DNA from 4 places in the Fictibacillus sp. NRS-1165 genome. Region 2 is predicted to be linked to each of the others. Evidence: riboswitches for the same ligand, from Rfam matches in the RefSeq annotation. Region 2 holds a riboswitch; each other region holds the start of a gene.
The links. A riboswitch is a leader RNA that binds a small molecule or an ion and turns the genes downstream of it on or off. The one in region 2 is predicted to bind S-adenosylmethionine.
Positions count from the first base shown of each region.

Region 1: linked by a shared signal. The riboswitch ahead of ABHN01_RS17645 (bifunctional homocysteine S-methyltransferase/methylenetetrahydrofolate reductase) and the one ahead of ABHN01_RS05535 (methionine ABC transporter ATP-binding protein) in region 2 are both predicted to bind S-adenosylmethionine.
Region 3: linked by a shared signal. The riboswitch ahead of ABHN01_RS23330 (MetQ/NlpA family ABC transporter substrate-binding protein) and the one ahead of ABHN01_RS05535 (methionine ABC transporter ATP-binding protein) in region 2 are both predicted to bind S-adenosylmethionine.
Region 4: linked by a shared signal. The riboswitch ahead of ABHN01_RS14290 (homocysteine synthase) and the one ahead of ABHN01_RS05535 (methionine ABC transporter ATP-binding protein) in region 2 are both predicted to bind S-adenosylmethionine.

Region 1 covers NZ_JBDPNU010000040.1:16,420-24,171, forward strand. Annotated here, with positions in the region: gene ABHN01_RS17620 (amino acid permease) at 1-705, opposite strand, end outside; gene ABHN01_RS17625 (serine hydrolase) at 795-1,589, opposite strand; gene ABHN01_RS17630 (spore germination protein) at 1,746-1,979, opposite strand; gene ABHN01_RS17635 (spore germination protein) at 2,080-2,322, opposite strand; gene ABHN01_RS17640 (spore germination protein) at 2,351-2,596, opposite strand; SAM riboswitch class I at 2,764-2,876, shown strand; gene ABHN01_RS17645 (bifunctional homocysteine S-methyltransferase/methylenetetrahydrofolate reductase) at 2,975-4,822, shown strand; gene metH (methionine synthase) at 4,815-7,752, shown strand, end outside.
Region 2 covers NZ_JBDPNU010000015.1:30,749-38,500, forward strand. Annotated here, with positions in the region: gene ABHN01_RS05515 (LysR family transcriptional regulator) at 1-436, opposite strand, end outside; gene ABHN01_RS05520 (MerR family transcriptional regulator) at 574-1,335, shown strand; gene ABHN01_RS05525 (MetQ/NlpA family ABC transporter substrate-binding protein) at 1,424-2,251, opposite strand; gene ABHN01_RS05530 (methionine ABC transporter permease) at 2,273-2,938, opposite strand; gene ABHN01_RS05535 (methionine ABC transporter ATP-binding protein) at 2,928-3,941, opposite strand; SAM riboswitch class I at 4,018-4,122, opposite strand; gene ABHN01_RS05540 (hypothetical protein) at 4,209-4,469, opposite strand; gene ABHN01_RS05545 (Na+/H+ antiporter) at 4,577-6,601, shown strand; gene ABHN01_RS05550 (AraC family transcriptional regulator) at 6,642-7,511, opposite strand; gene ABHN01_RS05555 (MFS transporter) at 7,610-7,752, opposite strand, start outside.
Region 3 covers NZ_JBDPNU010000077.1:4,523-12,274, reverse strand. Annotated here, with positions in the region: partial or broken gene ABHN01_RS23355 (ribonuclease J) at 1-711, shown strand, start outside; partial or broken gene ABHN01_RS23350 (manganese catalase family protein) at 857-1,680, shown strand; gene ABHN01_RS23345 (YqjF family protein) at 1,733-2,473, opposite strand; gene ABHN01_RS23340 (PIG-L family deacetylase) at 2,624-3,136, shown strand; gene ABHN01_RS23335 (NUDIX hydrolase) at 3,280-3,714, shown strand; gene ABHN01_RS23330 (MetQ/NlpA family ABC transporter substrate-binding protein) at 3,889-4,722, opposite strand; SAM riboswitch class I at 4,844-4,958, opposite strand; gene ABHN01_RS23325 (hypothetical protein) at 5,142-5,330, shown strand; gene ABHN01_RS23320 (DinB family protein) at 5,394-5,858, shown strand; gene ABHN01_RS23315 (DUF1345 domain-containing protein) at 5,992-6,627, shown strand; gene ABHN01_RS23310 (twin-arginine translocase TatA/TatE family subunit) at 6,804-6,986, shown strand; gene tatC (twin-arginine translocase subunit TatC) at 7,060-7,752, shown strand, end outside.
Region 4 covers NZ_JBDPNU010000029.1:13,024-20,775, reverse strand. Annotated here, with positions in the region: gene yutH (spore coat putative kinase YutH) at 1-807, opposite strand, end outside; gene ABHN01_RS14305 (phosphatidylglycerophosphatase A family protein) at 949-1,446, shown strand; gene ABHN01_RS14300 (TIGR01457 family HAD-type hydrolase) at 1,549-2,319, opposite strand; gene ABHN01_RS14295 (VOC family protein) at 2,457-2,636, opposite strand; gene ABHN01_RS14290 (homocysteine synthase) at 2,903-4,207, opposite strand; SAM riboswitch class I at 4,320-4,425, opposite strand; gene ABHN01_RS14285 (helix-turn-helix transcriptional regulator) at 5,285-5,926, opposite strand; gene ABHN01_RS14280 (DUF86 domain-containing protein) at 6,015-6,467, opposite strand; gene ABHN01_RS14275 (DUF3055 domain-containing protein) at 6,624-6,893, shown strand; gene ABHN01_RS14270 (hypothetical protein) at 6,987-7,277, shown strand; gene ABHN01_RS14265 (YutD family protein) at 7,301-7,576, opposite strand; gene ABHN01_RS14260 (YhcN/YlaJ family sporulation lipoprotein) at 7,686-7,752, shown strand, end outside.

The sequences.
Region 1 (7,752 bases), on a different contig from region 2:
TTTTTCAGGATTTTCACTTTCTCCAGATGCAATACCAATCAGCTCTGTTCCCTGGAAAGAGAAGTTAACCGCAATCATGGTGACAAACAGCGCGCTGAATCCATTCGGAAACCAGCCGGCTGAAACAAAATTTGTGAAGCCTGGAGCTGAGCTGGCGCCTTTTATATCGATCAGGCCAAAAATCGCCGCTCCGCCAACAATAATAAATAAAATAATGGCGAGAACCTTAACACTCGCAAACCAAAATTCTGCTTCTCCGAATGCTTTTGCAGAGAGTGCGTTCAATGCAAATAAGACTCCTGCAAAAATTAAGCTCCACATCCAAAGTTCTGAATGGGGAAACCATCTCTGCATCAAAGCGGAAGCTGAGAAAAATTCAAGAGCTACGGTAACTGCCCAGCCGAGCCAATAGAGCCAGCCAATAGCAAATCCTGTTCCCGGCCCGATAAATTTAGTCGTGTACGTTTGGAAAGAACCCGATACAGGCATGGCAACCGAAAGTTCCCCAAGACAGAGCATCGTCAGGTACATGATAAAGCCCCCGACGAGATAAGAAATCACTGCGCCTATCGGACCAGCATCATGAATGGTCATCCCCGAACCGAGAAAGAATCCGGTTCCGATGACACCGCCCAAGGAGATCATAAATAGATGCCTTGCTTTCATGCCTCGCTTGAGCCCTTGATCATTTTGATTTGTAATCATCTTTTCACCTCTGATGTAATATGTATGCGTTTTCATTAAGTATTCATAATTTTATCATTTTTTGTCGAAGAAGCCAAAAACAATTTTTTCTAATTCTTTTGATAACTCAGCATATAGTCATTCACCGCCTTCCCAATAAGCGACAGAGCTTGTCTCCCCTCCGCTTCGTCAGGAAGGTTATTGGTAAGCACTGCTGCATATATCTTCGTTTCTTTTAAAGTGAAGATGCCAGCATCGTGCTCAACTCCTTCCAGTTCTCCCGTCTTGTTCGCTATCATGATCGTTTCTTCATCCATGTAAGCAGGCAGCTTATACCGAAACTGCTGATTTTGAAGGATCTGCAGAATGGCTTTCCTGCTCTCTTCCTTAAGCATCCTTCCGCGTCCGATCTCCTTCAGCAGAAGAATGACATCTCTTGCGGAAGTAAAGTTGTTCTTTCCTTGCTTTACCGCTTCAAAATCCATGAGCCTGCGACCGAGCACTGTCTTGCTGCAGCCCATTTCAGCCAGCAGCGCATTAATTCTGTCCATACCCGTTCTTTCAATCATGATGTTGGCTGCCATATTGTCAGAAACCGTAATCATCAACATGAGAACGTCTGCCAAAGTGACGGTTGCCTCACGGGATAAGAGATGCAGAACCCCGGCTCCTCCAGCTTTTCCTTCTTGATGTAATGAAATTTTGGAAGAGAGATCAATGAGCTTTTGTTCTGCCAGGCGGGAAGACTCCATTAAGATCGGTATCTTAATGAGGCTTGCCGCAGGAAAAATATCATCATCCCTATACTCAATATGCCCCTCTTTCGTTTCGATCCTGTAGGCATAATCTCCATTGTGAGCTTCTATAATACCATTTACCCTGCTATTCAGTTCATTTAACTTCATTCCGTGCTCCTTTCTTTCCGGGCATTATATATTTGTATTTTGCAGAGATTGGCGCGTATTCTGTTCGAACCTCCCACTACTAGCCTTCTTTTTCCGGGCAAAAAACTCCTTCCCGGACAGCAAGAAAAAGGAGCGCACCTACTTAGCGCTCCTTCTTTATTTCTTCTGATCGTCCTGTTCTTCGCTTTGGCTCATATCATTCTCGTCGTTATCTTCATTGATATTGATCATATACGCACAGGCATCTGAGCAGTCACCGAACGCCACAACCGCTCCAACCGATTTGGTGTTGGCTGTATGGCTGTTCTGGATGGTTGTTCCGATATCGAGGTTACCGTTTTGAGTCATACCGTTTATGATGATCTTTCCGATTTTAAAAGAATAACGCAATTCTGTTCCATCCTTTTCGCTCTTTACCTACAGTGTATGGCTTGAACAAAAAGGTGATTGGACAGACCAACTCGTTTACCTAAAAACAGGCGGACATGATTTACGGCTGGGCAACGACTGGAGCTGACGGGTTCGCTACCTGGCCCTGATCGCTGATATCCGGATCGAGGTTGCTGTTCACCATGAATCCGGTGGAAGGAGAAAAATCTCCAAGAGAAACCGTAGAACCAACTGACTTTGTGTTGGCTGTATGGCTGTTATGGACGGTAGGGCCGATATCTATGTTACCGTTCATGGTCACACCGTTTGTTTTAATATTAAATATATTGAACAGATAGGGCATGCAGAGACCTCCCTTCTTTTTCTCAACTTTATCCCGGCTGATTGTTGAATGCTGTATCCGCATTTCCGTATTCGTTTTGATCATTGATGTCAGGATCGTATACCATGTTCTTCATCATGGCTTCAGCCGGTGAATGATCCCCTACTGAACTGTTGTCCCCATTGGATTTTGTGTTGGCTGTGTGGCTGTTATGAAAGGTTGATCCCAGATTCAGTGAACTGTTGCTCGCCAGACTGTTTATCTTTAAATAATAAATATTAACCATGCACGGCATTGTGATCCCCACCTTTAAAAGTGTTGGTGTAGTGTATGATAAATGTCCCTTAAAGGTGAAAAAGGGATGTTCCCGGTCAACATCTCCATATTACGATTTGAAAAAGCTATTGAAATCTTCCAACAATTATTGTAAGGTATAGAGAACTAATTTTATAGTAATTTGGTTTCTTATCCAGAGAGGTTAAGGGAATGGCCCGTTGACACCTCAGCAACCTTCAGCTCAAAAGCTGAAAAGGTGCTAAGTCCAACAAGTTCGATATGAACTTGAAAGATAAGAAGAATGACCTCGAAATTTTCAAAGTCTTCTTCTTTAAGAAGGCTTTTTTTATTTTTATTGGGCCGCTGGAAGATACCGAACCAACAGGAGGACCGTGTTATGGGATTATTAAAAGATCTGGAAGACAAAATATTAATTGCTGATGGAGCCATGGGAACGCTTCTATACTCATATGGGACGGACTGCTGTTTCGAACAGCTGAACCTGACCCATCCTGAACAGATTCAGTCCATCCATCAGGCCTACATTCAGGCTGGTGCACATGTGATACAGACCAATACTTACAGCGCCAACTATATTAAACTGCAAAGATATGGTTTGGAGGAGCAAGTGAAAGATCTGAACAGTGCCGCTGTGAAACTTGCAAAAAAAGCAGCTGCGAATGGAGAGTATGTTCTGGGGACAATCGGAGGAATCCGTGGAACCGGTCCAAGCTCGCTTTCAATTGAAGAAATTAAGAGAAGCTTCCGGGAACAGCTCTACTGTCTGCTGTTGGAAGGTGTAGACGGCCTGCTATTGGAGACCTTTTACGATCTGGAGGAACTCGAAACCGTACTCGAAATTACACGAAGCCAGACCAGTGTCCCGATCATCTCACAGATTTCCCTGCAGGAAGTCGGAGTGTTAAACGACAGGACGCCTATCAACACTGCGATTAGACGCCTTGAAGACTTAGGAGCAGATGTCGTTGGGCTCAACTGCCGCCTTGGCCCTTTTCATATGATCAAGACGCTCGAAGAAGTGGAGATTCCGAAGCACGCCTTCCTTTCCGCATATCCAAATGCCAGTCTTCCTTCTTATGTCGATGGAAAGTTTCAGTATGAAGGAGACGCCGAGTATTTTAAAAACAGTGCTTTACTGTTCAGAGAACAGGGTATCCGCCTGCTCGGAGGCTGCTGTGGTACGACGCCAGCTCATATTGAAGCATTCTCCAAAGAACTGCATGGACTGCAGCCGATTACTGAAAAAGTAGTTAAAAAGAGGCCGGAGCCAGTTGCCGTTCGTGAGGCAGGACAAAAGCCTGAGATTTCCCTGCCTGGCATTTTAAAGGAGAGGCGATCAGTGATCGTGGAGCTCGACCCTCCCCGAAAGCTCGATACTTCCCTTTTCTTTGAAGGCGCGAAGGCATTAAAAGAAGCCGGTGCAGATGCGATTACACTTGCAGACAACTCTTTGGCATCTCCAAGGATCTGCAATACTTCCCTTTCTTCATTGGCGAAAGCTCAGACAGGCGTCCAGCCCATCGTCCATCTCGCTTGCCGGGACCGGAATATCATCGGCCTTCAATCCCATTTAATGGGGCTTCATACACTCGGTCTGCACGATATCCTGGCGATTACGGGTGATCCGGCAAAGGTCGGCGATTTCCCTGGAGCCTCCAGTGTCTATGACGTTACTTCCATCGAACTGATTAAAATGATCAAACAGTTCAACGAAGGTGTCTCTCTTTCCGGAAAAGATTTGGGGCAGAAAACACAATTCACAGTTGGGGCTGCCTTTAACCCGAATGTAAAGTCACTTGAACGTGCGGTTCAGCGGGCTGAGAAGAAAATAGAAAGCGGGGCGGATTACTTTATCAGCCAGCCGGTCTACTCTGAAGAGAAACTGCTGGAGTTCCACGATGCCGTCAAAGGTTTGCCGGTTCCGTTCTACGTTGGCATCATGCCTCTCACGTCCAGCCGCAATGCCGACTTTCTGCATTATGAGGTGCCGGGCATCAAACTGACGGATCAGATACGTGAACGCATGGCAACGTTTAAAGATGATCCGGTATCTGCAGCAAGGGAAGGGCTTCAGATCTCAAAATCACTGATTGATGCAGCTTCTGAGCTGTTTAACGGCATTTATTTGATCACCCCTTTTATGAGATTCGAACTGACAGCTGAACTGACACAATATGCCTACGAAATTGACCGCCAACAAACAAGGAGGATTCAGAATGTCTAATCATACCCTTCAACAGCAGCTTAAGAAAAAAATACTGATCATGGACGGGGCGATGGGCACCATTCTCCAGCAGGCTAATCTGACTGCCGAAGATTTTGGCGGCGAAGACCTGGAAGGCTGCAACGAGAACCTTAACTTTACCCGTCCGGATGTAATCCTCGATGTTCATCTTCAATATTTACACGCAGGTGCCGACATCATAGAGACAAATACATTCGGCGCCACTGATCTTGTACTCGACGAATACGGAATCGGCTATAAAGCGTATGAAACGAATAAAAAGGCAGCTGAAATTGCACGGGAAGCTGTTAACCAAGTATCAACGCCAGACTGGCCGAGGTTTGTAGCCGGGGCAATGGGACCGACTACGAAAACCTTGAGTGTAACAGGCGGAGCTACGTTTGAAGGGCTGACCGCTTCGTATGAAGAACAGGCAAAGGGACTCCTTGACGGAGGTGCCGACCTTCTTCTTCTTGAAACGAGCCAGGATATGCTCAACGTCAAAGCCGGTTTTATCGGTATCAAACGAGCGTTTAAATCCGCCGGAAAAGAAGTCCCACTTATGGTGTCAGGCACCATCGAGCCGATGGGAACGACGCTGGCGGGCCAGTCCATTGAAGCTTTCTATATCTCCCTGGAGCACATGAAGCCTTTGGCAGTTGGCTTAAACTGTGCGACCGGGCCGGAATTCATGACCGACCATATCCGCTCGCTCTCCGCCCTCTCCCTTTCCGCGGTCAGCTGTTATCCGAACGCCGGCCTTCCGGATGAAGACGGTAACTACCATGAGACACCGGAGACCCTTGCAAAGAAAATCAGTGCTTTTGCCGCTGAAGGCTGGCTGAACATCGCAGGCGGTTGCTGTGGTACAACCCCTGATCATATCAGGGCCATCTCCGAAGCGTTAAAGCCACTGAAGCCGAGGACTGTCCCTGAAAGCCATTCCCATACCGTATCAGGGATTGAACCGCTGATCTATGATGATCCTTCCATGCGCCCGTTGATGGTCGGTGAGCGCACCAACGTGATCGGTTCACGTAAATTTAAGCGGCTCATTGCAGAAGGAAAGTTTGAAGAAGCAGCTGAGATCGCCCGCGCTCAAGTAAAAAAAGGTGCTCACGTTATCGATATCTGCCTTGCCGACCCAGACCGCGAAGAGCTGGAGGACATGGAAAACTTTATTAAAGAAGCGGTAAAAAAGGTAAAAGTTCCTCTTGTGATCGATTCTACGGATGATGAAGTACTGGAGAAAGCGCTGAAATACTCTCAAGGAAAAGCCATCATCAACTCGATTAATCTGGAGGACGGTGAGGAGCGGTTTGAAAAAGTCGCCCCCATCATCTCCCGTTACGGAGCCGCGGTAGTTGTGGGAACGATCGATGAAAAAGGCATGGGGGTAACAACCGGCCGTAAGCTTGAAATTGCCAAACGATCCTATGATCTTCTTGTCAATAAGTACGGCATCACTCCGAGCGATATTATTTTTGACCCTCTCGTCTTCCCTGTCGGTACAGGAGACGAACAGTATATCGGTTCCGCTAACGCGACGGTGGAAAGCTTGAGAAAGCTGAAAGAAACGTTCCCTGAATGCCAAACGATTCTTGGCATCAGCAACGTTTCGTTCGGTCTCCCTCCTGTCGGGCGGGAAGTTTTAAATGCTGTGTACCTGTATTCCTGTACGCAGGCGGGTCTGGATTACGCGATCGTAAATACGGAAAAGCTGGAGCGCTACGCTTCTATTCCTGAAGAAGAAGTAGAAATGGCAAAAGCCTTGCTGTTTGAGACGACTGATGAAAATTTGGCTGCATTTACGGAATTCTACCGCGGCAAGAAAAAAGAGGCAAAAACGCCTGTCGTGGAACTTCCTCTTGACGAACGCCTCGCTTTTTATGTTGTCGAAGGGACGAAGGAAGGGCTCATTCCTGATCTGGATCTTGCACTGTCTCAGTATGATGCGCCATTAGAGATTATAAACGGGCCGCTTATGGCAGGAATGGAGGAAGTCGGACGGCTCTTTAACGATAATCAGCTCATTGTAGCTGAGGTTCTGCAGAGCGCCGAAGTCATGAAAACCGCCGTCGCCCACCTTGAGCCCCATATGGAGAGCAGCGGAGCGGTCAGCACAAAGGGCAAGGTGTTACTTGCCACAGTGAAAGGGGATGTCCATGATATCGGCAAAAACCTCGTCGATATCATCCTCGGCAACAATGGCTATGAAGTCGTCGATCTTGGGATCAAAGTAACTTCGCAGGAGTTGATTCAAGCCATACAGAAGGAGAATCCGGATGTAGTTGGCCTTTCGGGACTGCTTGTAAAATCTGCCCAGCAGATGGTGCTTACCGCCACCGATTTACGGGAGTCCGGCATATCCGTGCCCATCCTTGTGGGCGGGGCTGCCTTGACCCGTAAGTTTACAGAAAACCGGATCGCCAATGAATACGAGGGTACAGTGCTGTACGCCAAAGATGCCATGGATGGGTTGAGCCTTGCGAATAAGCTTCAAAAAGGAGTGGTGTTTGAAAAGCCCGCTGTGAAGGCAACTCCAGCGGAAGACAAGGAACTTATAGCCTCTCGATCAGGCACTGCGGTTGCAGTACCTGCTAAGGTTCGCCCTTCTGTTGATCAAAGTCTTAAGGTCTTTGTGCCGAAAGATACGGAACGGCATGTGTTTAAGTCGTACCCTTTATCTTCTGTAGTTCCTTATATTAATTTGCAGATGCTCCTCGGTCACCATTTAGGGGTGAAGGGAAAGGTCTCACGCCTGCTTGCGGAGAAAGATGAACGGGCACTGGAGATAAAAGGAATAGTCGATGAGCTGCTTCGGGAGAGCCAGGATAAAAAATTAATCGCTCCTGCTGCACTTTATCAATTCTTCCCTGCACAGTCGGATGGAGAGAGGCTCTATATCTATGATCCTAACGATACTTCCC
Region 2 (7,752 bases):
CAATGGAAACATCAATTTCCCCTTCCATCAGCAGATCCACGATTTCCGTGCTGAACCCTGTATCCACATTCACATGAAGATTTGGGTACTGATTCACTAAATATTCCAGAATCGAAGGCAGATTATAGAGCCCAAAGTTACTGCTTACACCTATTTTCAAACTTCCCTGAACTTCATTTCCCATGTTCAGTAAGTACTCTCTTGTACCCCGTAAATCCATGAGGATCCTTTTCGCATAGCCGACCAAATATTCACCAGCAGGAGTCATCTTCATGTTCTTCCCATTTTTGCTGAATATCACAATTTGAAATTCCTTCTCGATTTGGCGCAGCCGATAAGTGAGAGCAGGCTGTGTCATATAAAAGCGTTCTGCTGCTTTCGTCAAATTCGCGTTCTCATACAAGTACTGTAATATTAAACAATCCTTCTCATCCATCTGATGGATTCACCCGCTCTCTTATATATTGGTTTACGAAATGTTCATCCTAAATTTAATTGAAAAAACAGATCTCCAGTTCTTGACTCTAACCTAAAGGGAGCCCTTAAGCTAAATACAAGAAAGGAGTGAATCCAATGCTCTATACGGTAAAAGAGATTGCAGATCTATCGAACGTAACGAACGTAACAGTCAAGACATTATATCACTATCACAAGATCGGACTTTTACTGCCCTGCGAGACGAGCGAGGCAGGTTACCGCTTGTATGGAATGAAAGAACTGGAGCGTTTGCAGCAAATATTATTTTACAGGGAGCTTGATTTTCCGCTGGAGAAGATCAAGCAGCTGCTTGAAGGTGAACCGGAGCGATTATCGATATTGTCCAGCCAGAAAGAACTGCTCCTTGCCCGCAAGCTGAGACTTGATCGTTTGATCCAGACACTGGACGAATCGATTGGTTGTTCTGAGAGAGGAGAAGCTATGGACAAAACAGACATGTTTAAAGGATTTAATACAGAAAATGAATGGAAGGAAGCACTCGTTGAGCAAAATCAATATTTGAAAGAGACGTACGATTACGATTTACTCGACAATACTACGATTGATGTTGAAACGATGAATGAAACCGCTATTGAAGCACAACGATTTATGAATGGCATAGCAAGTGCCCTTCGATCAGGATTGAAAATCGATGACAAGATCGTAAGAGGCCTGATTCGCGATCATATCGATCTCTTAAATAAACAAGGCCATCTGATTACTCATAAAGATTATGCCACACAGGCAAGGTTTTTCCCAGATGATGATTTTCATCGGAATATGCTGGAGGCACAACAGACTGGCCTTGCGTACTTTCATTCGACCGCTGCAGAATCATTCGCAGCTGAAACAGATTAAGCATCTCAAAACGGAACCAATAGAAAAACTGGGAAAGGAAAAAGCAGCCTAACTCTTGTTAGACTGCTTTTTCCTTTCTACAACAAACTTACTTCTTCATCCACTCCGGTTTCCCGAACCCTTTAAATTCTTTATCAATGGTTTGTTCAAAGGCTTTGGATTCCACAACCTTTTTGATGTCTTTCGCGAATTTCGAGTCAACATCCTTTGTGTTTACAACTACTCGGTTGCGGTATTGATCCGGCATGTTCTCAAGGAACAGTGCATCCTGCAAGTTCATTTTTGCAGCGAGGGCAAAGTTACCAGGAACGGCTGATACATCTGCACTCCCGACAGCTCTTGGCAATTGCGCAGCTTCAAGCGCATTGAACTGCAATTTCTTCGGATTGTCCTGAACGTCTTTTTCTGAAGCAGTTAATGGATTAACACCTTTTTTAATGGTGATGAGTCCGGCATCCTGGAACATGATCAGCGTTCTTGCAAGGTTAACAGGATCGTTGGCAATGGCCACCGTGCTGCCGTTTTTGATGTCTTCCATCTTTTTGAATTTATCGGAATAGACGCCCATTGGCGCAGTTGGTACAATAATCAGCTCAGAAAGCTTTAAATTCTTTTCTTTTGCGAAATTCTCCATATAGATCTTGTGCTGGAACAGGTTCGCATCAATGGATCCTTTGGCTAATGACAGGTTCGGCTGAATGTAATCACTGAACTCGACCACCTTAACGTTATAACCCTTCTTCTCCAGTTCAGGTTTGATCGCTTTCGATACCATATCACTGTAAGGTCCGGCTGTTGCTCCAATGCTGATGTCCTTCTTGTCTCCCGCGCCTGATGATCCGCTGGAGGTTGATCCGCACGCTGAAAGAACAGCAATAGCGAATAGTAGAATGAGTGCTGAAGTAAACTTTTTCATTGGTTTCTCTCCCCTATTGTTTTATCTCTTGTCTACGAGTTTGGAGATCCTATCTCCGGCCAATTGAATGATTTGTACGAGTAGAATCAGAACGACTACGGTAGTGATCATCACAGTATTATCGTAGCGATAGTAACCAAACCGGATGGCCAGGTCCCCGATTCCTCCCCCTCCGACAATCCCTGCCATGGCCGAATAACCGACCAAAGAGATTGTCGTGATCGTCAATCCTTGAATGAGGCCAGGTTTGGCTTCTGGCAGAAGCACATCCTTAATGATCATCCATGAGGTTGCCCCGACTGCAACCGACGATTCGATCACTCCCTTATCGATTTCCCGGAGCGAGGTTTCAACCATCCTTGCAAAAAAGGGAATCGCGGCAACAGAGAGGGATACAGAAGCCGCAGTCGGCCCAATCGTTGTCCCTGTCAGCAAATCCGTTAACGGCAACAGCGCCACCAAAAGAATAATGTACGGAATGGAACGTATCAGGTTGACGATCCATCCTGTAATACTTTTCACAGCCGAGTTTTCAAGGAATAATCCTTTTTCCGTGACAAAAAGCAATACACCAAGCGGGAGCCCGATGATGATGGCCACGGCTAAAGAGATGCCTACCATATAAAGCGTTTGGAAGAACGCCTTGTTTAAATCCGGAAGAAGCTGCACCAGTGAATCAAGCGACATCATGCACCACCTCCAGACTCCTTGTTTTCTCCGTAATATATTCGATCGCTCTCTCTACTTCAGAACCTTCACCGGTAAGCTCCATAATGAAAATACCGAGCGGGATCTCCTGTATGTACTCAATCTTTCCATGCAGGATGTTCCCTTTGACCTTGTATTTCTGGAAGAGCTCAGACACTACCGATTCTTCTGCAATCTCGCCCTTGAACTGAATCCTGATGATCTTCCCTTTACGGTTTTGGATGAGCTGCTGAGGCAGTTCATACTGCAGGATACTGTTGATGAAATCTTTGGTCAATGGTTCCTGAGGATTGGAGAAGATGTCATAGACTCCGCCTTCCTCAATCACTTCACCGTTTTGCATGACGGCAACCTTGTGGCAGATCTCCTTCACCACTTCCATTTCATGCGTGATCAAAACGATGGTCAATCCCAGCTTTCGGTTAATGTCCTTTAGCAGGTTGAGGATGGATTTCGTTGTACTCGGATCGAGTGCTGACGTTGCCTCATCACATAATAGGACCTTCGGGTTATTGGCGAGCGCCCTGGCAATTCCGACCCTTTGTTTCTGCCCGCCGCTCAATTGAGCCGGATATTGGTCCTTCTTATCCGCAAGACCGACGAGATCCAATAGCTCCAATACTCTCTTCTCCGCCTCATCCTTCGATTTGCCTGCTGCTTTTAAGGCAAACGCAATATTTTCATAGACGGTTTTTGAACTGACGAGATGAAAGTGCTGAAAGATCATCCCAATCTTTAACCGCGCTTTTCTTAAGTCTTCTCCTTTTAGTGAAGGCAGATTGACCCCATCAATTTCTACCTCGCCGGATGTCGGCTTCTCCAAAAGGTTCAAACACCGTAACAGGGAGCTTTTGCCGGCGCCGCTGTATCCGATGATGCCATAGATCTCCCCCGCCTTGACGGATAAGGAAACATTGTTGACCCCTACGATCTCTTTTTTCTTTGATCGATACACCTTCACCAGATTTCTCACTTCTATCAAGTTACAACCCCCTCTTTCTTTCCAACCAAAAATGCCTCTTTCATCATGAAAGAGGCATTGGATTATACATTCAATCACCTTATCTTTCAGAATGACTTCATTCTGCAGGAAGTGGCACCTTTCCAAAATGGAGGTTGCCGGACGTCATAGGGCCTAATCCCTCAGTCTCTCTTGATAAGAACGGATATGTAATTATTATTAGAACATTTTTAATAATAAAGCGATTATCCTCCATTGTCAATGGCATTCATAGTGGAAAGGTTGGAATTAGGCCAGGATGGATGCAGAAATCCATTTTAAAAAGCTTTTTATTTTAATCATACTGATAACCGCTAAAATAATGGAAGCTGCGAAAAGAAGCATTAACATCCATTCGTACAAGTAGAACAGTGATTCCTTGTAGACAGCGAATAGATAACCAACAATGGAAAGAGGTATGATGGCAAATAATAAAAGGCGGCGTTTGTTCTTGCATATTTCAATTCTTCCAATTGACTTCCTCTCCAGCATCCAACCGTATTTTACCATCCAAAATGTTCAGATAAAAAGCCATGATTCCCGCAAAAAATAACAGGCAAAGATGTACAATGAAAAACACATTTGTGGTACAAACTGAATATGAAAGGAGGCAGATCATGGAGTTTTTTCTCGTTATTTTATTGCTGCTGTCCCTGATCGGGCTATCCAGCTTAATCAATCACCTTTTGCCATACATACCGGTGCCGCTCGTCCAGATTGCATTGGGCGTAACGCTCGCTTCCCTTCCCTTGGGGTTACAAATTCCTCTGGAGCCGGAATTATTTTTTATTCTCTTTATCGCGCCATTGCTCTTCCACGACGGAAGGCATGTTTCGAGGCAGGATTTATGGAAGCTCCGTAAACCCATCCTGTTGCTCGCCCTCGGTCTCGTGTTTCTCACAGTCTTGGTGATCGGAAGCTTGATCCATTGGCTCATACCAACGATCCCATGGCCTGCAGCCTTTGCCCTTGCAGCGATTCTATCCCCTACCGATGTGGTGGCTGTAAGCTCGATCTCGGCGCGGGTAAAGATTCCGAAGCCGATCATGCATGTTCTTGAAGGCGAAGGATTAATGAACGATGCCTCCGGGTTGGTCGCCTTTAAATTTGCCGTTGCCGCAACGGTGACCGGCGCTTTTTCATTGGCACAGGCCAGTGGAAGTTTTGTCGTGATTTCAATTGGAGGGTTCCTCGGCGGTGCGTTATTGGTTATCGTGATCATCCAGTTGAGGACGTTTATTCGGAGGCTCGGTATGGAGGATGTGACGATCCATATGCTCATCCAGCTCCTTACGCCCTTTTTTATCTTTTACATCATCGAACATTTCCATCTCTCGGGGATTCTATCGGTCGTTGCCGCCGGGATTATCCATGCCATCCATCAGGAGCGCAGCCGGATTCCCGCTGGAAAATTGCAAATTGTTTCCGAAAGCACCTGGACGGTTCTCATCTACATATTAAACGGACTGGTATTTGTGCTGCTCGGCTTGCAGATTCCAAGCGTGATCAATGAAATCCTTGAGGATCCCCTCTTCAATAACTGGCAGGTTACGGTGTACACTCTCATCATTTCCGTGGCGTTGATTCTTCTTCGCTTTTTGTGGATTTCGGCCACGTGGAGGGGATGGATGGAAAAAAAGAAGCCTCACATGCAGTCTCTGAGAGCGATATCCATCCTTACGATTTCCGGAGTACGAGGGGCGGTTACCCTTGCTGGTGCATTTACGATTCCCTTTGTCATTGCGGGAGGAGCTCCCTTTCCGGAGCGTTCATTGATCCTCTTTATCGCAGCCGGTGTGATCTTGTTTACATTGATCGCAGCCAGTGTTTTTCTGCCGGTTCTTTCACGAACGGAAAAAGGCGACCGTAATACGCTGAAAGAGGAAATGGAAAGGAAAGCAGCGCTCCGGACCATCGACGCAGCCATCCATTCGATCGAGGAATCCATAACCGATGAGAACCGGAGCGCGGCCATTTCCGTCATCAACAATTACAATACGGTACGCAATGAGGTAAGTGAAAAGAGTTCGGAGCAAATGAAACGGGAAGAAAACGAGGCACGGCTTACGGCACTCGAAGCGGAAGTCCGCTACTATGTGCATGTAAAAAGAGCCGGGGAGGTTGACCGGGAGACAGCGCATCTCATCGGGGAACATATCCAGAGAAGGCGGCTCGCCCGAACCAACCGGATGCAATACAGGAGATTGTTCCTTTGGACGCTTTTTAAACGCGGCTTGTTTGCCTTGCTAAAGCTTTTTATACCCAAACATAAGGAACGTAAAAAAACGCGTCGCGCAAGGACAAAAAAGCTGGTGAAGCTAAAAGTGAGCATGGCGAAAGCAGCCATTCACTATTTAAGGAACCATATCACTCCTGAAAATAAAAATAGTTATTTAGCGGTCATCGGGGAATACAATCGCCTCATCCGGCAGTTCAAGCTGGCGAAAAAAGGAGAGGAATCCAATCACTACACCCTGATGAAAAGAGATCTCCAGATCAAAGCCTTCCAGGCAGAGAGGGACGAAATTCAGCATCTTTACGAAGAGGGCGAAATCACCATCGACATCATCAGGGAATTGCGTAAACAGGTGAATATCAGGGAGGCGTATTGGATCGAGGAAACGACCGTTCAGCCGCATTAAAACAAACAGCATCGGCCTGCTTGGGCCGATGCTTGTCTTGTTATTTCTTTTTGACGGGAATCCAGATTTCACTTCTAAAGGTTTTGGACGAGGTGTCTTTATCCGCATTCCAGAGAATTTCCGGTCCTTCCACCTGTTCATACGACGATGACGGGAACCACTCGGAATAGATACGGCCCCAAATGTTCTGCAACGTATCAGGAAACGGGCCGGCTGATTCAAAAACAGCCCATGCAGACGGTTTTACATCAAGCTTCTCGAAGTGCTCCGGACACCCAGCTGTCGTGGCAGCCCCAATATAATGATCAAGCTCACTGTTCTCGGCTAGCCTCTCCGAAAAATTAGTGGATGCACTGATCAGCCCTTTTGGCTCGACATCCGATAAACCTTTTAACTCATCGATCATATCCGGGTTTAGACTCTGCCACATCGCAGCGATCTCAGGGTTCACCCCGCTAAAGACCAATGGCACTCTTTTTTTGATCCCGACGACATGAAACGCATCCTTCTCGACGATCCGATAATTCATCTCATTTCCTCCCTTAATGGATAACTGAAAGGACATACGCGGAAATGCTTTTAGAGAATGACCATTCTTCTTTGCTTCTGTCGGGGTAACGCCGTGCAGCTGCTGGAATGCCTTTGTAAAACCGTCGGCAGAACCGTATCCATACTTGACGGCTGCGTCAATGACCTTACAGTTACCGTTCATTAGTTCAAAAGCAGCCAGTGTCAATCTGCGGCGGCGAACATATTCCGATAACGGGATCCCTGCCAGAAACGAGAACATCCGTTTAAAATGATACTCAGAGCAGCAACCCCTTCTTGCGGCCTCGCGATAATCGAGCTCATCATCCAGGTTTTCCTCTATATACAGTAATGCATCATTCATGCTTTTAAGCGAATCCACTATCATTTCCCTCCTTTCATCCTCATCCTATCAAGAGACGAATCAACCCATCCGACAATCCGTGCACCGGTTTAACCGATTATTATTGTGAACTCCCCTTAGCTGCTGATGATGATCTTCTCCGCACCCACCGCTTTGTTCCTTTCTTTTAAAAATAATGCCAATATTCCTGATAAGGTTAACGAGGAAACGAGGAAGACAATTCCAAAGAGAAAACTGCCGGTTCCTGAAATGAGATATC
Region 3 (7,752 bases), on a different contig from region 2:
CTGCCGGGTGATACGGTCATCTTTTCATCTTCGCCCATACCGGGTAATGAAAGAGGGGTCTCCCGCATTATTGATAACTTGTTCCTTTTGGGAGCAAAAGTCATCTATGGGTCAGGCAGTTCTACAGGGATGCATGTGTCCGGACATGCCTATCAAGAAGAGCTGCGGCTTATGCTTACCTTAATGAAGCCAAAATATTTTGTTCCTATACATGGAGAGTACAGGATGCTGCATCATCATTGTCAGTTAGCAGAATCCATTGGCATTGATCCACAAAACATGTTCATTTTAAAAAACGGTGATGTTCTCGATTTAAAAGATGGACAGGCGTCCCAGACCCGGACGATTCCTGCAGGTAACATCTACATTGATGGCTTGGGCATAGGAAGTACAGGGAATATCATATTAAGAGACAGGCAGAAATTGTCCGCCGACGGAATGCTGATCATTGTTATAGGAATCAGCAAAACAGAGGGCAGAATCGTTACGGGACCGGATACCATCACCAGGGGCTTTATATACGTGAGGGAGTCGGAAGAACTGCTGAAGGAGATTAATCAGATCGCCGCAAAAACCGTTAATTCCCTATTAATACAAAACCATCATCAATGGAACGTTCTGAAGAAAGAGGTTAAAGAAAAATTGGGTCACTATTTGTTTAAAGAGACAAAGAAGAGGCCGATGATCCTGCCTATTATTATTGAGGTTTAAACTTCACGGGCAGCTTAGGGGTGCTTTCTGAAAATGATCCAATATGTTGCGGATCATTTTCTTTTTTTAAGAGAAAAATGGTGTTTTGTTCCAGTCCATAATGGAGTAGAAGAAGAGAGTAAGAAACCTATAAAGGAGGAGCAAAATGTTTAGACACCAAAAAGAACTTCAGTTCGAAGTAAAGGTCGACCGTCCTGATCCCATGCTGGCACGCCAGGTACAGGAGGTTATAGGCGGACAGTTTGGTGAGATGACCGTCATGATGCAGTATCTCTTTCAAGGTTTTAACTGTAGGGGAGAAGAAAAATATAAGGACATGCTGATGGATATCGTTACGGAGGAGATTGGCCATGTCGAGATGTTATGTGCTTTGATCAGCCAATTAATGGATGGGGCATCTCCTGCAGACCAGGCGGAAGCAGCGAAAGATCCTCATATGGCGGGATCATGGGCGGAATAAATCCACAGCATCTGCTCGTCAGCGGACTTGGCGGGTTGCCAACCAACTCCAATGGAGTGCCATGGAATGCAGGGTATATCGTTGCCGACATGCGTTCTAACCTGCATGCTGAAAGCCAGGGTCGCCTTCAGGTTGCGCGATTGTACCACATGACCACTGACGAAGGGGTCCGAGCAACATTCAGAAAGATGCTTGCACGAGACCGTTATCACCAATATTAATGGATGGCAGCGATCGCAGAATTGGAAGAGAAGAACGGTATTGTCGTACCAGCAACCTTCCCGCCAGAAGCGGAAATGGAAGCAAAGGAAGAAGCCTACAAGTTCTGGAACTTATCTGAGGGCGAACAATCAGCTGAAGGCCTGTGGGCGACAGGCAGCGCACCGGACGGAACCGGGGATTTTAAATATTATGCGGATCCCGCTCCTGAAGGAAATATACCAAATCCAACTGTTCCTGCTTCAGAAGTGCACCATGACCTGGATAAAGAATTATTGAAACGAAAATAGAAATACTTTGAACCGCTCTGTATTTGGAGCGGTTCTTTTTGATTTGTTAACATCACTTCCGAATTCGGTGCATTGGCCAAAATAATACCTTTTGGGAATCCGCGTAATGCAAAATGGGGCTGACAGACGGTAATTCGATACAAGAAATCGCCGAATTTTTTCGGAAACTCGCAGCTGCTCTTTGAAGGGGCCACTGAAGATGGTGGATGTCTTGAAAATATAAACTTTTTTTATGTGTTGTGTATAGCCGGTATCGCTCAGTCAGCCAATACTCCAGCGTATCTTTTTTGCATGCAAATGGTCTCGATACAGGCCGATAGTGTAAAAGTATTTCGGAACCGCCGCCTTCTCTTTTGCTTGTGAAAATGATGTTCTTTCTGTCCACTCGATCCAGCTCCATTTCAGCATAGAAGTAAGGCAGATGAAAGAAAGTTCTGGCTCCCTTCACAGCAAGAAGTTGTGCGGCATCTAAACTGAAAAAATAGATGCCAGGGATGCCTCTGTATTTCACATAGGTCCTCACATTCAACTCTGGGAAAGAACTTGCCCGCGGTATTGGCGGCAGAAATCTGGCATGGAATTGATCGATAAAAAATGGCAGTATTCCGATCCATGCCGTCTCCTCATACGTGTCAATATCCAGACAAGAGGGGATGTGATTTTGGAGAGCCTCAACAGGTAGTGGCCAGTGAGCAAACAATACATGATTCCATGTCTGGGTCATGAACCATGGTCCTCTGGGAAGAGGGAATGGCCGGTGTTCAGTATGCCTTAATATGGATTCAGGTTTCATGGGCGAGCCTCCCTGCGTTGTGAAATATACTAGGTTTATTCCCTCAAAGCACCTATTGCATTCATAGACTGAGCAAGTTTAATGGCAGCCGTGAAAGGGAAACGGATAACTAGATATTACTTGATATCATGCAGGAGGCAGAAATAAATCATGGCAGAAACCAATAAACTAATGGTCGTTGCTCATCCGGATGATGAACTAATCTTCGGCGGAGATGAATTGATCCAAGAAGAAGGATGGAAAGTAGTATGTGTAACGGATGGAGATAATGAGGAAAGGCGGCAAGAGTTTGAACGGGCTATGCAACTCGTTGGAGCAGAATATGAAATGTGGGCTTATAAAGATGCCTGGACGGAGCACGTGAACCGCCCAAAACTGGAGGAAGACCTTTCAAGAGTGGTTAATGAACGGGATTATAAAAAAATTGTAACCCATAACCTGTATGGAGAATATGGACATCCTGAACACAAGGCAGTAGCGGAGATCATGCATAAAATAGTAAAGGAAAATCTCTATATGTTTGATTTTAACGTCAAGGAACTATTACAAGTAGATATCCTTAAGCGTAAACTGGAGCTTCTTGACGTGTACAAAAGCCAAAAACCGGCCGTAGAACAGCTGTTGAGCCTCATTGCGATCGCGCGCACGGTTAAGGTGAATTAAGAGGCGGGTGTTATAAAAGAACTTTCCGTACAGGGAAGTTCTTTTTATTTTCCCCCTGAACATCAATGGTCATTTGATGACAAAAAGAGGTTTTCTGATCGTGGAGAAGAAATAAGAAGAAAACGCTTAGAGGGGAGCATGAAATGAAGAGAGTTGATGTCGTCTATGTGCTGTTATGGGATGAAGAGTCAGAAAATATTCTAATGGTTAAAAACTACGGAGAAAAAGAATCCTACTACACACTCCCAGGGGGAGCTGTGGAAGAGGGGGAGACACTCGAACAAGGTGCGATCCGTGAAGTAAGAGAAGAAACGGGTCTGGAGGTTGAGCTGCAACATTTATTTGGAGTATCTGAAGCCTTCTTTGAAGAAAGAGGCCATCATGTGATTTTCTTTACGTTCCTCGGAAAAATCATTGGCGGTGAAATGGGGATCCTGAGTCCCGATGAGATCGAGGAAGTAGCATGGATGAATCATGAGGCAGCAGAGCCGTATTTGTATCTGCCGGATGGGGTTAAAGAAAGGATCAAAGCCAACGTTACAATCGCATATGATCATCGTGGAACGGTGTCCGGCTAAAAATGCGTTTTCCTTGAAGGGCCAGTTGATTTACAAGCCGGTTTTTATGGTTTACGGTCCACTTTTCGGGAGTTACATGCGGCTTTTCAACATTTACAGTCCACTTTTCCCGTTTTACGTGCCAAACACGTCAAAACGAAAAATGCCTGGAGATTATTCTCCAGGCATTTTTTCTTATTCGGACACCGGAAGTACAGCGCCTTTGTATTCTTTTTCAATAAATGATTGGATCTGTTTGGAATGAAGCACTTCAACGAGGGTCTTGACTGCTTTTTTGTCTTTGTCGCCTTTACGAACAGTGATAATGTTGGCAAACGGAGAATCTGTTCCTTCGAGCTCGATGGAATCCTTCTTCGGATTGAGTCCTGCATCAATCGCATAGTTCGTGTTGATGACGATCGCGTCACCTTCGTTATATTGGTAGGCTTTTGTTAAAAGAGCTGGCTCGATGTCTGCTTTGAATTTCAGATGCTTCGGATTTTCAACGATGTCTTTCAACTGTGCTTTGTAGCCGACCCCAGCCTTCAACTTGATCAAGCCAGCTTTTTCAAAGATTGAAAGGATACGGCCATGCTCAGCAACGGAATTGCTAAGGATGACTTTTGCACCGTCTGGCAATTCTTTTAGCGATTTGTATTTTTTAGAGTAAACGCCCATTGGTTCGATGTGGATCGCTCCGGCGTTTTCAAATTTATACTTAGGGTTTTCTTTTAATTGCTGTTCCAGGTAAGGAATGTGCTGGAAGTAGTTTGCATCGATCTCTTTATTGAAGAGTGCTTTGTTTGGCAGAACATAATCCTGGAACTTAACGATCTTCAGATCAATTCCTTTTTTCTTCAGCAACGGAACGGCCTCTTTTAATATGACGGCGTGTGGTACATTTGAGGCGCCGACGGTCAATTTTTCCGGATTTTTCCCATCGCCGCTCGTGCTTGATGATCCGCATGCCGTTAATGCTGCTGCAATCAGTGCTCCCAGTAATAATAATCCCCATTTTTTTAATCTCATTGGTTCCCCAACCCCCATGTATTTTTTTGATAAACCTACACTGCCTTGGAGAGCGTGGAGTCGAACTAAAAGCCCCCTGTCTTCAAAGAGAGACAGAGGGCTTCAGTATAAATCCGCTGACCTCTCATCTCTCAGCTTTCGCTGTTAGATTTAGCACCGTTTTCATGCTGGCTATTCAGCATGAATGGTTGCCGGGCTTCATAGGGCTAATTCCCTCCACCTGCTCTTAATAAGAGTGTACTCATATCAAATTACTTCGTATTATGGCAGGGTTTCAAATCATTGTCAATGACTTTTTTCCTAGAAAACTTGTCGATGCACCGAAAACGGACTGTTCATGTGTAAAAAAATTGCAGACAAAACGTGCAGAAGACGATATCATGACAATATGATCTACACGGCATAAGGAGGTAGGATATATGTCATCTGAAACGAACGGGCAGCCTAAAAAGCTGAGCTATCAGGAAGCAATCAAGCAAAAGCTGGCTGAAAAAAAGCAGCATCAAGCCAGTGGGAAGCTTTCCACCAACCCAGTTAAATCAACGAAACCAATGAAAAGCCAGCAGACGAAAAAGGCGAACAACCAGCATCGACGCACAGGCGTTTAATTTTCACTATGAAACCCTTAATCGAGGGTTTTTTTGTTTATGTGAAGACAGAAAGGAGATTTCATGGAATTCGTAAAGCCAATTATGCATCAGCTTGAGATCACCAACCAGTCGATTGTTCAAATCTTGGAGTTTTTAAATGAAAGTGACCTGGAACTTTCACTGGGAGAGAAGAAAAGGACGGTACGGGAACTGCTGGCCCATCTGGCAGTGATCTGCCAAGCGGATTTCCTGATCATGAATGAGGCCACCCAGCAGGAGATGGAGGAGTTCTATGAAAGGCACCAGCCGCAGACCAAAAAGGAGATAAAGGAGACGCTGCTTGCTCATTTTGCCTTTTTAAAAGATAATACGGCGCGTTTTTCGACTGAAGAATGGTCAGCCGTCACGACCTCCTGGTGGGGTGTTTCCTATTCAAGATACGAATGGCTGCTGGAAATCCTTGGTCATATCTACCACCATCGTGGCCAGCTTCAGACGGTACTGGTTATCAATGGCAGAGATCCGAAAATACCGCTTTTTGAATAAAGCCGGATACCCAAATGAATGACAGGTTGCCGGAATCACCGTTCTATTTTCGATGACATAGTATAAGGTGGCGGTATATGAGGACAAGCAGGTCTTTGTATATTGACTACCTTTTTTTAAGTTGGCGGTCTTTATGAAATGGAAAATGAGTAAGCACAAAGACTACCGCTGGCCGTCTGATGTTGCGATCGTCATCATCGGAATCCTGTTTAAACTTCTATCCAATACGGTGACAATCGGCCCGAACTGGCCGGTCTATTGTATAGCCTTTATTCTTTATATTCCTTTACTTTTCGCGGTTAGCTCCGAACATGATTTATGGTCAAGGAAGTTTGCCATCCTTCGGGTTCTATTTTTAACGTTCGCTCTGATGAGCAGTATGGTGGATTTGGTAAGTTCTTTATTTTTTGGTAAACCGAGCGCAGCTGAACTGTTTCAATGCGCCGCTCTTCTATGGTCGGCGAATGTGCTCATTTTTTCCATATGGTACTGGGAGATTGATCAAGGTGGTCCCATACGAAGAAATTCCGAAAATCCAGGAAAACCGGAAATTGTTTTTCCCCAGATGACTTCGTCTTTTCCTGAGTGGGAAGGATGGAAGCCGAATTTTCTTGATTATTTATTTGTAGCGTTCAATACAAGTATCGCCTTCAGCCCGGCGGATACAGCTGTATATTCCCGGCGGGCGAAACTTCTGATGATGACACAATCGATGATATCACTGGTTACGCTTGTCGTAGTGGCGGCACGGGCGATTAATATGGTATAAGGGACGGCGGTTGCCTCCACTAGCCGGTTCCATCACACTCCACGAAAACCAACTTTTATTGACTAGCCTATTAAATTTATTAAATGTTAAATTTTTCTTCACAGTTCCTCAACAAAACTTCTTTATGGTAGGAGATGAACGATCGTAAGGGCATCGAACCTTAAGGAGGAAATGCAATGTTTCAAAATATCGGTATACCTGGCTTGGTTATCATGTTAGTGATTGCGTTAATCATCTTCGGGCCCTCCAAGCTTCCTGAGATCGGACGGGCGTTTGGCAGCACACTCAGGGAATTTAAGAACTCTGCCAAAGATTTGATGAGTCCGGACGAAAAGGAAGAAAGAGCAGAACAAAAATAATAGAAGAAGGGGATGGCCGTCGTCATCTCCTTTCTCTTATTTCGGTGAGGTGAAAACTTTGAAGGATGTAGATATGCTGCTAGTGGATCATCTGAGTGAGCTTCGAAAACGGATGATTATTACCTTGGGAACATTTGCTTTATTTTTCATCGTTTCTTTTATTTATGTCCAGGACATCTATCACTGGCTGATCAGGGATCTGGATGAGAAACTCGCGGTTCTGGGCCCAAGTGATATTCTGTGGGTGTATTTTATGATATCCGGTGTCATCTCCATTGCATTGACGATTCCGGTGGCCGCGCACCAAATCTGGATGTTTGTGAAGCCGGCTCTCTCTAAACATGAAGCGAAGACCACATTGTCCTACATACCGGCTTTATTCCTGTTGTTTATCGCCGGCCTTGCTTTCGGTTACTTCGTTGTTTATCCGATGGTGCTGGATTTTCTGCTTTCTTTGTCACATGGGCAGTTTCAGACCTTCTTCACATCAGAGAAATATTTCCGGTTTATGATAAATCTTACTTTGCCGTTTGGCTTTTTGTTCGAGATTCCTCTCGTTGTTATGTTCCTGACTTCAGTCGGACTCGCAAATCCACAAGTTCTGTCAAAAGCACGGAGGATCGCTTATTTTGTTTTAGTACTGATCGCCATTCTGATTACGCCGCCAGATTTCATGTCCGATTTTCTGGTCACGATTCCGCTTTTGGTTCTGTATGAGTTCAGCATCACGTTATCCAAGATCGTTTACCGTAAAAAGCTTGCGAAA
Region 4 (7,752 bases), on a different contig from region 2:
CAGGAGCCTCCATCCTTCTCTTTTTAAAGGGTTTACTTTCTCGTAATCATCAAGGAAAGATGTGACGCTCTCCGGTGTAAAGTTTTTTTGGTAGACGCAGGACCTGATCCATTCTGCAATATCGCGTACAGGATGATCCAATACCCAGCTCGTTGGAAGCTTTACATAATCCTCTTCAAACTGAAGCCATGAGTTTTCCTGAAAGCGTTCGTGGCATATGGATGGGCCGGCCTCATCCTTCATGGAGTCTTCAATGTTGTAATCGATCATATATTGAATGGCATTTTCTGAAAGGCCTTCATAATAGGGAAACGTAGTCAAGAACAATTGATCAAATTCTGTTTTAACCGGCTTCACAAAAACTTCCCTGTACCACTCTTTGGCCTGATCCACCCTGTTCATCCACAGGACAGCCCAGCTTCCATACAATAAACTGTCCGATGGGGCCGGCGGAGGAGGAAGCTCCCTTCCGTTCTTATGAAAGGCGGCAAGTTCTTCGCCCAGCTGCCGTTTTTCAGAGGCCGTGCGCTCTGATTTTTCAATTTTAAATAAGAGGATGGCCTCCCCCTCAATATTGGCATTGGGCAGGTTCGTCATTGTAGGAAAAAGATCCGCAATCCCTGTCTCCCCCTTGTATCTTAAGTAATCGCTGAAATAAACAATCTCTTCAATCCGGTCAATCGTAATCTTTTTCTGCGGCACAACCAAATATTGTTCTCCTCCAGAAACAAAATAACGATATCCGCTGATGTTTCTCTTGTCTTCACAATACAATTGGTAATGATGATAAATATCCCTCTCGAACATAGCCTCACCCCAACTCCTTCAATAATTATAGTCTATGACCCAACACCTATGATGGTTATTAAATTTTGGGTGGACTCATAAGTTAGGTCTGGACACATATACTATAAAAAGCTTAACGTCGTGAAAGATAAGGAGAACTATATGAGAGAGAAAAAGGTAGAGAATGTTGAGGAAACAGCTATGCGCCTTCTAAATGAACGGGGCGTAACTTTAAAGGATATCGCGGAACTTGTTTATTTTCTTCAGGTGCCTTACCATCCTGACCTTGATTTATCTGTCTGCCTCCAAAATGTGGAACGGGTCGTAGCAAAGCGTGAGGTGCAAAATGCCATATTGACCGGGGTTCAGCTTGACATACTCGCCGAGAAAAAGGTGCTGGAAGGCCCTCTTCAGGAAATCCTGGAACGAGATGAGAGTTTGTATGGCATTGATGAAATTATTGCACTTTCCATCGTTAACATATACGGATCCATCGGTTTTACAAACTACGGATTCATTGATAAACAAAAACCGGGAATCCTTGAAAAATTGAACGATAAGTCCACAGGAAAAGTAAACACGTTCCTGGATGATATCGTCGGTGCGATTGCCGCTGCGGCATCCAGCCGTCTTGCCCACCGTGCAGCCAATACTGAATGAGGCCCCGGGTTTGAAGCATCTTAATGATGAAAACGGGCTTTATGGAAAAGGAACTGCCCCCTATTGTCAGACATGCTCACAATGAGGGGGGCAGTGTTCCTTTTATTCAAATGCTTTCCATTCATCCAATCCATTCACCGTATAGGTCGGTTGAACATCAACTTGGCCAAGATGCTCTTTCTGGGTGACTCCAGTGTGAACAAGAAGTGTATCGAGGCCGGAACGTATTCCAGCTAAAATATCAGTATCATAATTGTCGCCGATCATCAGGGTATCTTCCTTCGCTGTGCCAAGCTCTTCGAGTGCCATCTCCATAATAATCGCTTCCGGCTTACCAATAAAGGTTGGTTGTACCCGTGTGGAAACAGCCACTACAGAAGTCAGCGAGCCGTTTCCAGGCAGCAGGCCTCTTTCAGTAGGCAGAGCAATATCTCCGTTCGTGGAAATAAACCTCGCCCCATTCCTTACTGCAAGACACGCGATCGTTAATTTTTCATAGTTGATCGAACGGTCGATTCCCATGACGACAAAATCAGGCTGCTCCTCAGTAAGGATGAAGCCTTTTTCCAATAATGCCTGCCGGATTCCTTCTTCTCCGATGCAATACACAGTTGCGTCACGTTTGATTTTTTCAATATAGTTGGCAGTAGCCATGCTTGTCGTGTACACATGATCTGAAGTGGCCGGAATTTCAAAGTTGTGCAGAACAGAAGCCACGTCTTCCTTCGTTTTTGATGAGTTATTCGTCACAAAAAGATACGGAAGGCCTCTCCTGTTAAGTTCCTGAACGAATTGCACCGCCTCTTCAATCCGTTCCTTTCCTCTGTACATCGTTCCATCCAGATCAATTAAATAACCTTTATAAGTTTTCATTCCACAAACTCCTTTTTTCATTCACAGGTTAGTGTACCAAAAATGGGGCCATCCTAACAAAAATTTAAATTGCTTGTCTCTCTGTTCACTTTGCTTTTTGGTCCAGATAAAAACCAGGAGGGGGTTCCTCCTGGTTTTTAATCCGGTGCTCCTGGCTGAAAATATTCAATTCTCTCACGGTCAGGACCATAGAAGAAAATATACTGTGAACCATCCGGCAACGATGTCACCTGATCTTGGGCAAACCGGACACTTTGTTTCTTCAGCTCCATTATCTCTTTCGGGAGATCATCTACAGTAAACGCCACATGATTCACTTTTCCTTCTTCAGCCAGCTGTCTGTCATGCCTGCCACCAGCTCCAGCAGAATCTCCCCTTCCAGATTCAAGAATACAAGCTCGTTTGCCGGATTGCTGTGGTTCATTCGTTTAATCACATCCAAGTAAAGGAAATCGATTCTTCCACGTTTTCAACCATTATTCCTATATGCTCAAGCTTCCTTACAGCCATTCCTATCATCCCTTCCTAAAAGGCACAAACTTGTCCCTAGGTATAGTAGAAAGGGAATGGATTGCATAGCCCGTTACTGGCCGCTTGGAACCGGACTGATCACCGCAAGTGCCTGCTCCAGATCATAGATGATATCATCGATCGTTTCAATGCCGATCGATAGCCGTACCATCTCAGGCGATACTCCAGCTCTGCGCTGCTCTTCTTCGGTGAGCTGCTGATGTGTAGTGCTTGCCGGATGGATAATCAATGACTTAGAATCCCCGACGTTTGCCAAGTGAGAAAATAGCTTGACACTTTCAATGAGCTTTCTTCCTTCTTCTACTCCGCCCTTTACACCAAACGTGAGAATCGCTCCAGATCCTTTAGGCAGGTACTTTTGCGCTAGCTCATGGTACTCATTGTCTTCCAGTCCCGGATAGTTCACCCAGTCCACAGCAGGGTGTTCTTTTAAGTATTTTGCCACCTTCAGTGCATTTTCACTGTGACGTTCAACACGCAGCGCAAGTGTTTCAAGCCCTTGAATAAAGAGGAACGAGTTAAACGGCGAAACGCAAGATCCGAGATCCCTGAGCAATTGGACACGAGCTTTGATAATATAGGCAAGCGGTCCGACTGCTTCTGTATAAACGACGCCATTATAGCTTTCATCCGGCTCCGTAAGTCCGGGAAATTTTCCGTTCGTCCAGTCAAACTTACCGGAATCTATGATTAATCCGCCAATGGATGTTCCATGTCCGCCAATGAATTTGGTAGCAGAGTGAACGACGATGTCGGCTCCATGCTCGATTGGACGGCAAAGGTAAGGTGTGGCAAACGTATTGTCCACGATAAGCGGAACCCCTGCTTCATGCGCAATTTCTGCAATGGCTGAGATATCTGCCACATCAATTTTCGGATTCCCGATCGTCTCGATGTAAACGGCTTTTGTCTTTTCAGTAATAGCATCTCGGAAAGACTGAAGGTTATCTACTTCAGCAAATTTAAAGTTGACGCCGAGCTTCGGCAGTGTGTTGGCAAACAGGTTATATGTTCCCCCATATAAAGAACCGGAAGCTACAATTTCGTCCCCTGCTCCCGCTATATTTAAAATCGAATAGGTAATCGCCGCCTGGCCGGATGACACCGCCAGTGCACCGACGCCGCCTTCAAGCTTTGCAATCGTCTGTTCAAACGCGTCCTGTGTCGGGTTCATGATTCGGCTGTAGATGTTCCCGAACTCTTTTAAACCAAAAAGGTTGGCTGCGTGCTCGGTACTATTGAATTGATAAGACGTTGTCTGGTAAATAGGAACGGCCCTTGCACCTGTTGTCGGATCTACCTTTTGTCCCTCGTGCAATGAAACCGTCTCAAAACCATATTCTCTTTCTTCACTCATGTTCAATCTCTCCTTTTAAAATGTAGTTGTTAGACAGCGGCAAGGATCTGAGTAAATGTTAGCCATAAAAAAGACCTCTTCTAAAAGAAGAGGTCGCAGTTTTCACCGTCGGCTCTCATCTTTCAGAACATTTGCGTGTTCTGCTGAAATTAGCACCATGCATTTCTGCTGGTTGCCGGGTATCATCGGGTCAGTCCCTCCACCTCTCTGGATAAGATACATCTGAATATTAAGTTAGTTTGAATAATACTGAACTTTAAGATGCAAGTCAACCTTTTTCTAAAACTTTTTAAAATCATACCGGAAGGGTAATACAGCTGAGAAACGAAAAATGATGATATGTCATTTAGATAGAGTATTGGTCGCTGTTTTTTTGGGTGATGTTTATGCAGTGGCAGACTCGCCAGTTGGGTGCCTGATGAGTGAGGGCTGCTTGCTTGATTATCCTGAAAAAAATGAATGCAACGAATCCTGTCGGATGGTATCGTGTATAAACGTTTTGAACATAAATGGGCAGTTTTTGAACATAATTCCGATCTTCTGTACATAAAGTCGCAATTTTTGGACATACATCCGTACATTTGAACATAAATTCTGTGGTGGAGCTATTTTGCGAGTAAATATGCCACTTTTTCAAACCAATTAAGGCGGAAATATCCCTCTCGATGTAAATTAACTCAAAATCATTCGTATTTTGCCGGAAAAGCCTCAGTTGCTGCCCTTTTGTATCGTTTTCCTCTAAAAGGATCAGGCAGAGAGAGGATCGCCTGATCTTTTTATTATCGAAATGGCCACTTTTATTATCGAACGAAGCTTTTGTCTTATTCCAATCAGCCCAAACCACACAGCGCTGGGCAAAAGCGGCCGATCCTGCCGGAGACAGTATACTTTTGAGTATCTACTCAGTTCCGTTCAATAGGGAGGCTCTATGGCAGTTTCAGGCCTTACTGGTGGAACCGATGTGCACATAACTTCCTGAAGTCTTTAGAACAACAACAGAAGGCCAGAATGAAGGGCGGATGAATTTTAAAAATCCAATAAAAAATAAACCCTATTGGCCGATCAGCCAGTAGGGTTTTAAGCGTTCTTCTCTTCGGAAATCAAATATTTGCAATACGAGCCGCCTTTTGCAAGGCATTCAGTGCGTTCCACATGGTCTGTACCAAGCATTCTCTGGAACAAAGAAAGCTCACATGAACAGGCATGCTGATATTCGTTTGCCACTTTTGCGATCGGGCAATTAAATTCTTTTAATTCATATTGGCCGTTGTCTGTTTTTTCCCATTCGACCATATAGCCGGCTTCATTTTGAATATCGGCTAGTTCAGCCACTTTTTGCTCGAAGCTTTTGTTCTCCATCCGTTTCTTATACTTTTCATTTAAGCGGTTTTCACGGCGGACAAAAAGTTCCTGCACAGCTTTTTCACCGGCAATCTCCTGAATGTCTCTCATAAACTCAACGGTCAGTCCGGAATAATTGCGTGGAAATTGTTCGTCCGCAGTTTCGGAAAGCTGATACACATTCAGCGGCCGTCCCATTGCCTGGCGGACCAGGGTGGATTCAACGAGTCTGTCTCTCTCTAATGTATTTAAGTGGCGCCTTACAGCCATCTCTGTAATGCCAAGACGGCCGGCCATTTCAGTAACCGTTAACTTTCTATAGCGCTTAAGCATATGAATGATTTCTGAACGGGTAGAGGTGTTGTTAGCCATAGCCATAAATCATCACCTTCCTTACCATTATCTTACAGCATTTGCTAGCAAAAGTACATTCTAAACAAAAATGTTTAGAAATACAATTGCTCTGTTAGTTCTGCTGATCGTCGGGGAGGAAAGCAGAAACAGGTCCCAGTTCTTGTTCAATGTAACGCCTTACATCTGAAGGAAAGCTTTCGATCGATCCTGCATTTTCTATAAGAACTTCAGATATTTCTTTGTGGCTGACACTCGCGAATTGCTGAACAAGCATTTTTCGCAATGCTATCACCTTTTTTAATCGTTCAGCATTTTCTGCACTGATGACTTTTTCGTCTTCAAGGATGTCCAATATGTCTTCATAACTGCCTGGGTCTCTCATAATAAAACCGTCAATCATCGAATTGCCTACATCAATCATGCTTTCAATGATTACATGTGCTGCCCGCTCAAGTGCCAGTTTTTCAGCATCACTTTCCTTCCCGGCCAGTTTTTTTGCCTGTTCAAGCAGAAATTCCAGATATTCCAAGTGGTGTTCAATCTTTTTTCTGTCAACGAAATACATAGGTCTCACCCTGCCTTGTCATTTTGCATAGTCCTTTTTAGTTTATCACAAAAAGTAAAGGGAACAACGAAAGCACCGGCCTATTTTCTTCTAAAGAGTTGTCTGCTATCATGAAAAAGTAAAAGGGAAAAGCCCTTGCGGCAAGGAGGACTGAATGTGGCAGAAGAACGCTTTTTTCTATATGACGATACGGAAAAATCTGAGACGCGTTTCGTAAGTTTTATGGGAACGAATACCCGATTTGACCTCGCCATCGTTAAAACAGGAAGGCATTACGGAAAAAGCCTGATACTTGATCTGCAGGGAAGCCGTTTTTCCATCATAGGAGAAGATGACCTTGCGGAAGAGGGCTACTTGGAGCATGTTTTTCAGCTTAGTGAGGAAGACGCACAGGAGCTTCGGGAGTTCCTTTACGAAACCTTATAATGAGCGGAAAAATTACCCACACAAAAAAAGCCGAACCCTGGGCAGTTTAAAAAAAGGATAGAGTATCTTCTATCCTTCACCTGCCTGAAGGGAATGGTTACTTTGTATAACAAGGATAAAGAAACGTATACAGATTTCTCCAATGTGGAAACCGGAAGGCGCTATGTCCTGCCTGAGGACTTTCCTGAAGGGCCCTACGGATCACCGATCAATGCGAAGCTCGGCAAATCCACTCCCTGGAAAGAAAATCAGCGGTATTACAGTGCCTTTAATTATGAGTATAAAAATCTTCATGCCGGAATGGAACGCCAATATCCCGGTGCTCATACTACGCATGACGATCCAGGAGAAGATTCAGAAGAACCTTACCAAAACTTTAAATAAGGCAGGCTGATAGCCCCCGATCATCAGGGGGTTATTTTCTTCAGCACAAAATAAGGGCAGCCGAAGTTACAATACTCATAAATGTATTCAGGAAGGGTGCTGATCTTCGTATCATACGTCGCTTTATCATGCCCATCTTCAAAAAACCCACGCAGCCTGAGCTGTTCATAGCCAATATCGCCGACAAGATAATCATACTTATGTAAAATTTCGCTGTACCTTGACTTCAGCTGTTCCTCGTCAAAGGCCTCTTTATTATTTTCTATTAGTTCGTAGCAATGCTCACCAATACAAATCATGAACTCACCTCACCTATATATTTTACCATGTCCCTTAAAAATACAGCCAACAATTTCTTTGTAAAAAGTTTTTTATTGTGGTCAACCTAAGGATAAGGAGGTGAATCACATGAATAAAAGATTTACTGCATTGATGATCTTAACCTTTGCCCTGTTTACCGCTGCGTGCTCGGATG